One region of the Vibrio campbellii CAIM 519 genome, then DNA from elsewhere that is predicted to be linked to it. Evidence: riboswitches for the same ligand, from Rfam matches in the RefSeq annotation. Region 1 holds a riboswitch; the other holds the start of a gene.
What was found. A riboswitch is a leader RNA that binds a small molecule or an ion and turns the genes downstream of it on or off. The one in region 1 is predicted to bind thiamine pyrophosphate.
Positions count from the first base shown of each region.

Region 2: linked by a shared signal. The riboswitch ahead of thiD (bifunctional hydroxymethylpyrimidine kinase/phosphomethylpyrimidine kinase) and the one ahead of thiC (phosphomethylpyrimidine synthase ThiC) in region 1 are both predicted to bind thiamine pyrophosphate.

Region 1 is NZ_CP015863.1:34,435-39,662, reverse strand. Features, by position in the region: rRNA gene A8140_RS00200 (23S ribosomal RNA) at 1-521, shown strand, start outside; rRNA gene rrf (5S ribosomal RNA) at 687-803, shown strand; tRNA gene A8140_RS00190 (tRNA-Asp) at 835-911, shown strand; gene A8140_RS00185 (multicopper oxidase family protein) at 1,206-2,588, shown strand; gene crcB (fluoride efflux transporter CrcB) at 2,712-3,095, shown strand; TPP riboswitch at 3,157-3,255, shown strand; gene thiC (phosphomethylpyrimidine synthase ThiC) at 3,421-5,228, shown strand, end outside.
Region 2 is NZ_CP015864.1:1,419,327-1,424,554, reverse strand. Features, by position in the region: gene tenA (thiaminase II) at 5-673, opposite strand; gene A8140_RS22590 (ABC transporter substrate-binding protein) at 728-1,678, opposite strand; gene A8140_RS22585 (ABC transporter permease) at 1,725-2,525, opposite strand; gene A8140_RS22580 (ABC transporter ATP-binding protein) at 2,518-3,273, opposite strand; gene thiD (bifunctional hydroxymethylpyrimidine kinase/phosphomethylpyrimidine kinase) at 3,263-4,150, opposite strand; TPP riboswitch at 4,255-4,365, opposite strand; gene A8140_RS22570 (TldD/PmbA family protein) at 4,722-5,228, shown strand, end outside.

The DNA of each region.
Region 1 (5,228 bases):
TCATAGTGATCCGGTGGTTCTGAATGGAAGGGCCATCGCTCAACGGATAAAAGGTACTCCGGGGATAACAGGCTGATACCGCCCAAGAGTTCATATCGACGGCGGTGTTTGGCACCTCGATGTCGGCTCATCACATCCTGGGGCTGAAGTCGGTCCCAAGGGTATGGCTGTTCGCCATTTAAAGTGGTACGCGAGCTGGGTTTAGAACGTCGTGAGACAGTTCGGTCCCTATCTGCCGTGGGCGTTGGAAGATTGAAGGGGGCTGCTCCTAGTACGAGAGGACCGGAGTGGACGAACCTCTGGTGTTCGGGTTGTGTCGCCAGACGCATTGCCCGGTAGCTAAGTTCGGAATCGATAACCGCTGAAAGCATCTAAGCGGGAAGCGAGCCCTGAGATGAGTCTTCCCTGATACTTTAAGTATCCTAAAGGGTTGTTCGAGACTAGAACGTTGATAGGCAGGGTGTGTAAGCGTTGTGAGGCGTTGAGCTAACCTGTACTAATTGCCCGTGAGGCTTAACCATACAACACCCAAGGGGTTTTGATGGACTCAAAGCAAGAACGAATTGAATGTGTATAAATAGAACTTAAAATCAGTTTTCCGAATTATTCGATTTGCAAGCAAATCTCACCCTAAAGGGCCGTACTAAAGTACGTTTGAATTTGCGAGCAAATTGATAAAGAATTTGCTTGGCGACCATAGCGATTTGGACCCACCTGATTTCCATTCCGAACTCAGAAGTGAAACGAATTAGCGCCGATGGTAGTGTGGGGCTTCCCCATGTGAGAGTAGGACATCGCCAGGCTTTAAATTTAGACTTAAGGTCTAACCAGTGCGGAGCGGTAGTTCAGTTGGTTAGAATACCGGCCTGTCACGCCGGGGGTCGCGGGTTCGAGTCCCGTCCGCTCCGCCACTTATTTAGAAAGCCTTGCTAGAAATAGCAAGGCTTTCGTCGTTTCTGAAGCCTTCAATTTCCTACTTGCTTTAGCCTTATTTACCATTAGACTCTCTTCTTCTTAAACCGATCTCTTTTATTTACTATATGTGTGTGGGTGCTTACTATCTTGTTAGTGACCATTAAATATAGGTCTTCATTTATAATCTCTGAATCTAAGCATTATGACTGCACATCTTTAAAAGATAACTGAGAATCATTATTAATATTTAGTTACACTCACATCAATTGGAATAATGGGTGACTAAATACATGGATATATCTCGTCGACGCTTTCTTCAATCTTCCTTAGCGATCTCTGCGCTTACCGTTCTGCCTGCATGTTCTCTATCTAGGGGCACTAACAAACAAGGTCAGCATATATACGACATCACTGCAGAGCCCTCTATTGCTGAATTGGTACCAGGATTTAATACGGATGTACTCGCGTTTAATGGATCGATTCCAGCTCCTACGATTCGTTGTCGCCAAGGCGAGAAAGTTATTATCCGATTTACCAACAAGCTTTCAGAGCCAACTACGATCCACTGGCATGGCTTGCGAATCCCTATTGAAATGGATGGTGTCCCTTTCTTGAGCCAGCCGCCTATCATGCCGGGTGAAACATTTGTTTATGAATTTACACCGCCAGATGCGGGCACATTTTGGTATCACCCACACATGAATAGCGTTAAGCAGCTTGGTATGGGGTTAGTTGGTCTAATTATCGTTGAAGAGGCTGAGCCCGTTCAGTTTAATGAAGAGCATGAAGTCGTTCTCAAGCATTGGCATTTAGACAAACAAGGTCAGTGGAAGAATCTAATGGTGCCGCGCTTGAGTGCACGCATGGGAACGCCAGGAGAGTGGAGTAGTGTTAATGGTGTTCATGAGCCTGTTTATGCGTTGAAGCAGAATGCTACCACACGTTTAAGAATTGCTAATGTCGATAACACCATTACTTACCCGATCGCTATAGAAGGCACAGAGGCTTGGGTTATTGCTATTGATGGGAATCCTGTTAAAACGCCTTATATGCTCACTCAACACAAAATTGGTCCGGGAATGAGGTTAGATGTCGGATTGATTGCTCCGAGGGCAGGAGAACGTGTTTATGTGCGTCAAATGAAAGGGCGCTTCCCATTCCCTTTGTGTGAGTTCGAAGTTGTTGAGTCTGACCTGCCGACCAATCAGAAACTGCCTTTATTGCCTCTTAACCCTGTGCCTGATCTTGATTTGGAAAATGCTGAGCAAATTGATTATGTGTTTGAATGGGAGGGGGCAGTCACTCCTGCCGATAAATCGGGCAAAGCGATACCTAAGTTTTGGCTAATGAATAAACGAGCTTGGGAGGGAATGAGCAAAGATAATATTCCTGCGCCGCTTTCAACATTGGAGGTGGGAAAAACCTATATCTTCAACCTTAAGAACGTCACCCAATATCATCATCCTATTCATCTTCATGGACATACATTTACCGTTCTTGAATTAGATGGCAAAAAACTCGATGAGCCGTTTCATACCGATACGGTCTTACTTGGAAAAAATGGCAGTGCGAAAGCGGCATTTGTTGCAGATAACCCAGGGCGTTGGATGTACCATTGTCATGTGATCGAACACATGAAGACGGGGTTGATGGGTTATATTGAAGTAAAGTGACTCCTGTAACTTTTTAAATCTTGATAAGTTTTAAGCGCTATACTTTGCTGAATTCTAAGATTGTATAATCACTATTGCCGTAAATTTGATTACAATGTCGCCATTAACTTTTCTGGGGGAATTATGGGGCAACTATCCATTTTGGGTTTTATTGCATTGGGTGGGGCATTTGGTGCATGTTCTCGTTACTTAATTTCTGAACTTTGTGTGATGCTACTTGGTCGTGGTTTTCCATACGGTACATTAACGGTTAACGTTGTTGGCTCATTTATTATGGGTCTACTAATTGCTGCGTTTGAAACTGAGTTAATGGTCACTGACCCATGGCGTCAAATTATCGGGCTTGGCTTTTTGGGCGCATTAACTACGTTCTCGACTTTCTCAATGGATAACGTGTTGCTTATGCAGCAGGGAGCTTTCTTTAAGATGGGATTGAACGTATTGCTGAATGTCGTGTTAAGCATTTCGGCTGCGTGGATTGGTTTCCAATTATTGATGCGTAGCTAGCAAAAACACTCAAATCTTCATCAGGTCGGCTTGGTTTAACCAAGCCGTTTTTATATACTGATCTCACTTGTCGGAGTGCCATAAGGCTGAGACCGTTAATTCGGGATCCGTTGAACCTGATCAGATTAGAATCTGCGAAGGGAACAAGAGAAGATATCTACACCAGAGTTCTATCTGGTTGACCTATCAAATATTCGAATGTTGTTATAGACGAAGAGCACTCGCTCGACTTGTCTTTAATTCGATTCCTCTTGTCGCATCTATCCGCCAAGCATTTTTATCCCAATACTTTTTATCTAAGCATAACAAAGCAAGGAAAAATGCTATGTCGAGTCGCAAGCAAGCGAGACTGGAAGCAAAACAGTTCATTGATACACTCTCGGTACAACCGTACCCAAATTCAAGCAAAGTCTACGTAGAGGGTTCACGTCCTGATATTCGTGTGCCAATGCGTGAAATATCACTCGCTGATAGCCTTATTGGAGGCACAAAAGAAGCGCCTATTTTCGAGCCTAATGAGCCAGTACGCGTTTACGATACCTCGGGTGTATACACAGATCCAGAACACACCATTGACCTCTACAACGGCTTACCTAAGCTGAGAGAAGGGTGGATTGAAGAGCGCTCCGATACTGAGCTACTTGATGAAGTAAGCTCGGTGTACACCAAAGAGCGCTTAGAAGACGAAACGCTAGACGATCTTCGTTACGGAAATCTACCACGTATTCGACGTGCCAAAGATGGGCAATGCGTGACTCAATTGCACTATGCTCGCCAAGGTATAATCACCCCAGAAATGGAATACATCGCTCTACGTGAAAATATGGGGCGTGCTCAATACCGTGATGAAGTGCTGAATCAACAACATCCGGGTCAAAGCTTCGGAGCGAATCTTCCAAAAGACATTACCGCCGAGTTTGTGCGTAAAGAAGTCGCCGAAGGTCGCGCGATTATCCCTTCTAATATCAACCACCCAGAATCCGAACCAATGATCATTGGACGTAACTTTTTGGTCAAAGTGAACGCCAACATCGGTAACTCATCGGTCACTTCTTCGATTGAAGAAGAAGTAGAGAAGTTAGTATGGGCAACGCGCTGGGGTGGAGATACCGTTATGGATCTCTCTACTGGACGTAATATTCACGAAACTCGCGAGTGGATTCTACGTAACAGTCCAGTTCCGATCGGTACCGTACCAATGTATCAAGCGCTTGAGAAAGTGAATGGTGTGGCGGAAAACCTTAACTGGGAGGTGATGCGCGATACTCTGATCGAGCAAGCAGAGCAGGGCGTTGATTACTTCACCATCCATGCCGGTTTACTACTGCGCTATGTACCGATGACAGCAAAACGCGTTACTGGCATCGTCTCTCGTGGTGGTTCTATCATCGCTAAATGGTGTTTAGCACATCACCAAGAAAGCTTCTTATATACTCACTTCCGAGAGATCTGTGAAATCTGTGCTAAGTATGATGTGGCACTTTCTCTCGGTGATGGTCTTCGTCCTGGTTCGGTTGCCGATGCTAACGACGAAGCGCAATTTGCAGAGCTTCGTACTCTTGGCGAATTGACCAAGGTTGCGTGGGAATACGACGTACAGGTGATTATCGAAGGTCCTGGTCATGTTCCAATGCATATGATCAAAGAGAACATGGAAGAGCAGTTAGAGCACTGTCATGAGGCTCCTTTTTATACCCTTGGTCCATTGACGACAGACGTCGCTCCAGGTTACGACCATATTACTTCAGGCATCGGCGCTGCCATGATTGGTTGGTATGGCTGTGCAATGCTTTGCTACGTAACTCCTAAAGAGCATCTTGGCTTACCAAACAAAGAAGATGTAAAGGTAGGTATGATCACTTACAAGCTTGCTGCGCACGCCGCTGATTTGGCGAAAGGACACCCTGGTGCACAAGTTCGTGATAACGCGCTTTCTAAGGCTCGCTTCGAGTTCCGCTGGGAAGACCAATTTAACTTGTCGCTCGACCCCGATACTGCTCGTGCCTTCCATGATGAAACCTTGCCTCAAGAGTCTGGAAAAGTTGCTCACTTCTGTTCGATGTGCGGACCAAAGTTCTGCTCCATGAAGATTTCGCAAGAAGTCCGAGAATATGCGAAAGACACTAAGCAAGT
Region 2 (5,228 bases), on a different replicon from region 1:
CCGATTAATCTTGCTGAGCGTTCAGGCCTTGTTGCCAGAATGCCACTTCCATACGCGTTGCAGTTTTGAATACCTGAATCAGGTTTTGACCGCGCTGGCTATTGATATCGATTTCCGCCAATAACTGATTAAAGTGTTCTGCACCTTTTGCGACACCAGATTGGAATTCCTCACCACCGTAGAGGTTGATCCAACTTGCGTATGGATTGCCTTCGAGTACTGTCTTTTCATCTTCAATCAGCATCTTACCGATAACGGCATAACCGATAGAGCAAGGAGCAAGTGCTGCGTAAAGATCAACAAGATCGCCCGTCATGCCAGCATCCAATACGTAGCGGGTGTAAGCCACAGTGCCGAAATCTTCTGGCTCGCTTTCTAGGTCGGACTCCGTCAGCCCCCATTGCTCACAGTAAGTCACGTGGTGGGCGATTTCAGAATCGAGCAATGCATGTACGCTTGGGAGAGCGCGGCGCATGTCATCCAAAGTACGCGCTTTGTAGATCGCTAATGCGTAAGCTCGGGCGTACTGCTTTAGGAAAAGAAAATCCTGTTTTAGGTAATGCAGAAAGCAAGGCTGAGCCAGAGTGCCTTGCGCCAATTGCTGCACGAAAGCATGCTCAGTGTATTCTTGCCAATCTTGGCGGCAAGCGTCGATCAAATCTTGGTATTTCATTATGGGTATCTCGTTATCAAAAGACCCTAGGCTTGGATCCTAAGGTCAGTAGAATTAGTCAAAGCTCGGTACGTAATCTTTCGCTTTTGGCAGTGTTTCGATGATTTTTTGTGAATACATGAATTTGGCATAATCATCGTAGCGTTTCAGATCTACTGCAGATGGACGAAGAGCGAAACGAGTTAGCGTGTCGTTCCAAGCGCGTTGGTTAAGCTCGTTGTTGAGGGTGTCTGGTGAATAAGCCACGAACTCTTTCCACGACTCATTTGGATGGTTAACGATGTAAGTGGTTGCTTGCTCTAGCGCTTTGTTGAATGCCTTGATGGCTTCTTTGTCGTAGGTTTTTGCATTGGCTACGAAGACTAACTCGTCATACGCTGGTACTCCGTGTTCTTCAGGGAAGAAGGCCTTAGCTTTATAACCTTCTAGTGCAAGTTGGTTGGTTTCGAAGTTACGTAGACCGCCCCAAATCGCATCCACCTTGCCAGACGCAAGAGACGAAGACAGTGCCCATCCTACGTTGATGATTTGTACGTCAGAAAACTTCACGTCCTCTTGAGCTAGCATGGTGCCGATAGTCGCTTCTTCGTTGCCTGCGATCGCAATACCGATCTTCTTGCCTTTCAAGTCGCCAAGGTTTTCATTCTTACCGTTGTCCAACACCATCAGCGTGTTGAGTGGCGTAGCAATCAAAGTCGCAGAGCGGATTAGTGGCAAACCAGCTGCGACATCGATAGTTAGGCTTGGTTGGTAAGAAATCGCCATGTCGACTTTACCCGCCGCGACCAACTTAGGTGGCGTGCTTGGATCTGCGGGCTCCTGAATGTTGACCTTCAAACCTTGTTCTTTGAAGTAACCACGCTCTTTGGCAATAACGATAGGACCATGGTTTGGATTGACGAACCAATCCAACATCAGTGTCATCTCTTTTTCAGCGGCAAGCACGTTGGTTGATACCACTGAAGCGAGTAGAGCAGCAGCGCTCATAAGTTTGTTTTTATTCACGGGTTCTTCCTTTTCTTTCCCAATTTCCTTTGGTTATTTTTTGCAATTACTTGCTTTCCCAAGGGATGGCTTTTTTCAATAATTTATCGGTGATGAAGTAGAGTGCGATAGACAGCACGGCGAGGATAAACAGCGCCGCAAACATCTCATCAATGATCATGCGAGCGTTGGCTTGGAGCATCAGATAACCCAAGCCTTCACTTGAACCTACCCACTCACCGACCACTGCTCCAATGGGCGCAATAACGACGGCAACACGAATACCTGAGGCTAAAGTTGGTAGGGCGGCAGGCAATTGAATATGACGAAGTAGCTGCCATTTAGACGCGCCCATGGTCTTGGCAAGATCGAGGTAACCTGTTGGTGTATTGCGTAAGCCGTCGTAGCAACATGTCGTGACGGGGAAAAAGATGATGATCGCCGCCATGACGACTTTCGACGCAATGCCGTAACCAAGCCAAAGCATGAGCACTGGCGCGATGGCGAACACAGGGATCGCTTGGCTAGCAATCAGAATGGGCAGTAACCAACGCTTCAGCGGCTCAAACATCAGCATTTGCAATGCGAACAGCAAACCCATCGACAATCCAAGCGCTAAGCCAAGTAAGATCTCTTGCGCGGTAACCCAAGTATGTTTGAGCAAGACATCGTAACGAGTGACCAATCTATCCAGCACTTCAATTGGTGAAGGTAAGATGAAGCTTGGCATGTCGAATATCACAACAACCAACTGCCACAATCCCAAGATCACCGCTGTGCTGATGACTAAGCGCAGAGCCGGATGGGTCACGCGTTCTTTTATACTAATACGTGTCGAAACGGAGTTGTACTGAGTCATATCACTCATAGTCTTTCTCCAATTGATCCAAAATCGCTTGTTGTAGCGCCGCGCATTCTCCATCGAGAACTCGTGGAGGCGTAGAACCCGGAACAATTAAGTGCTGAGCTTGCGCAGGCGTGCCTTGCAGTACATAGAGTTGGTGAGCCAATCGCACCGCTTCTTGTGGGTCGTGGGTAATAAGAACAACCGTCTTATCTTTCAGTAATTCGGCAGACAAGGTTTGCAACTTATGGCGAGTAACCGCGTCCAACGCAGAGAAAGGCTCATCCATCAGAACTAGAGGCTTGTCTTGCATCAGAGTGCGGGCAAGGGCTACACGCTGTCTCATGCCGCCAGAGAGCTGAGCTGGCTTAGCATCCGCGTAATCGGCGAGTCCCACTTGGCTTAGTAAAGTCAGTGCTCGTTGTTTATTTTGCTCTGGTGATTGGTCTTGAGAAAATCGAGAACTTAGGCAGACGTTGTCTAACACATTTAACCACGGCAACAACAAGTCTTGTTGTGCCATGTAGGCGATACGTTCGTGCAGAGCGATGCCATCCGTTGTGGTTAATTCACCATGCCATTCGACTTTGTCGTCTAACAAACCCGCTAGATAACGAAGGATCGTCGTTTTTCCGCAACCACTACGACCAAGTAACACAGTCCATTGATTGGCAGGGATGGTCATACTCAACCCTGATAATGTTGGTGTTTGGCTGTCTTTGTATTGTAGACTTGCTTCGGTAAGCTGAATGCCGAGTGCATTAGCGCACATCTTTACTTTTCCCAAAATTAGGACCTGCAAAAAAGTGGTTCACAGGGCCGTGACCTTTACCGACATCCAATTCGTCTGCGTGCGCGATAGCTTGGCTAATGTACTGCTTACCAAGGTGCACTGCTTTGTGCAGGTTGTTGCCTTGGCCAAGGTAAGACGCGATAGCAGAAGACAGCGTGCAGCCAGTGCCATGGGTGTTTTTGGTTGGAAAGCGTTTAGCGCTGATTAACTCGGTGCTGTCTTGCATGATCAGCAGATCGTTGCTGTTTTCGTCTTTTTCTAAGTGGCCGCCTTTTAACAGCACCGCTTTTGCACCGAGCGCGCGTAAATCAGCAATCATATCGTTCATTTCAGATTCTGACTGAGGGACTGGCTTACCCGTCAAGGCTGCGCCTTCTGGTAGGTTAGGGGTAATGATGTCTGCGAGCGGAATCAATTCTTCTTTTAAAGTGCTGATTGCCGATTGTTCCAGTAATAGATCACCGCTGGTGGCCACCATTACAGGGTCAATCACGAGGTGTTTTGGTTGGTATTGTTTAATTTTGTTGGCAACGACTTTGATGATGTTGGAGTCGGCCAGCATGCCTACTTTGACTGCAACGATGTTGAGGTCGGTAAATACCGCATCAAGTTGGCTCTCTACATGGTCGAGAGGAATGGGGAAAATCGCAGAAACGCCTTGGGTATTTTGCGAGGTGATAGCGGTAATCACCGAACAGGCAAAGCTGCCAGTCGCGGACATCGCTTTAATATCTGCTTGAATGCCTGCGCCGCCGCCGCTGTCAGAACCTGCAATCGTCAACACAATCGGTGTATCTATTGAAGTTGTAGCGTGTGGTTGGGTTAATTGTTTTTCTTGGCTTGACTGCTGCGCCATGGTCGCTCCTATTACAGACGTAAAGGAACTGACTTGGCCATTGAAGATCTGTGTATGGATCTGTTGAGGCTAGCTGCGTCGATACAGATTTGAGGCAGGCTAGTGGCAAAGTGATGATAGTTCCCTACGTCAGTGCTAACTGAATCAGGTTCAACGGGTCTCGAATTTCGATCTCAGCCGATGCATAAACTGCAAGGGCCCCCCGACTATTTCGTTATGATAATAGCAGTTCACTCAGTTACGGTGCACGTGTTTTTTCCGGCTAAGAGGGGGCAATCGATTAAATATGAGACTTGAGAGCGGTAACGAGAGAACCAAATTTAGAGTAAATGACGTGCTGCATTGAAATTGGCAGTTCAAGACACTATCTAATAATGAGATATCGACATAATACGTAACGAATCGTTCTTTGATTTAGCAAGGATTAGCACAAAACAAGGTTAAAAAAGTGTTAATATTTAACGCGTTGCCAATATGTCTTTGGGTCATTCAATTTATGATATGACTTTAATAAACAGGGTCTAACTCAAAGATGGGGAAGGCTAGGACGATCAGCGAGCAAGGAGATTTCATGCTTAATTCTGTAACAGCGAAAGCGGTGATCGATCATGCCCTCTTTTTAGGGGCTGATTTCGCTGAGCTATTCGTTGAACACCATCAAACCAACACTGTCCAGATCGCATCTGGTGAGGTGGACAAGGTTAACTCGGGTATCGATTTTGGTATCGGTATTCGTCTCTTCTTCGGTCATAAAGTGCTTTACGGTTACACCAACAGCACAGATGAAGCCGAACTAAAACGCGTAACTTCACTGCTTGCAGCAAAAGACAAGCGTGAGCAAATCGCCTCAGCAGGTTCTCTCAACCTGAACCGCTACCCAATTCAACATGGATGTCGTATGCCACTTGGCAAAGACGCGAACCTAGATTCTAAAATCGCTTTCCTATTGCAAGTAGACCAAGCCGCACGCGCAGAGAGTGAACATATCAGCCAGTTCATTGGCAGTGTGCTTCAGCGCGAACAACAAGTGTCTATCTTCAACTCTGAAGGTCTACACGTTGACGATACTCGTCACTAC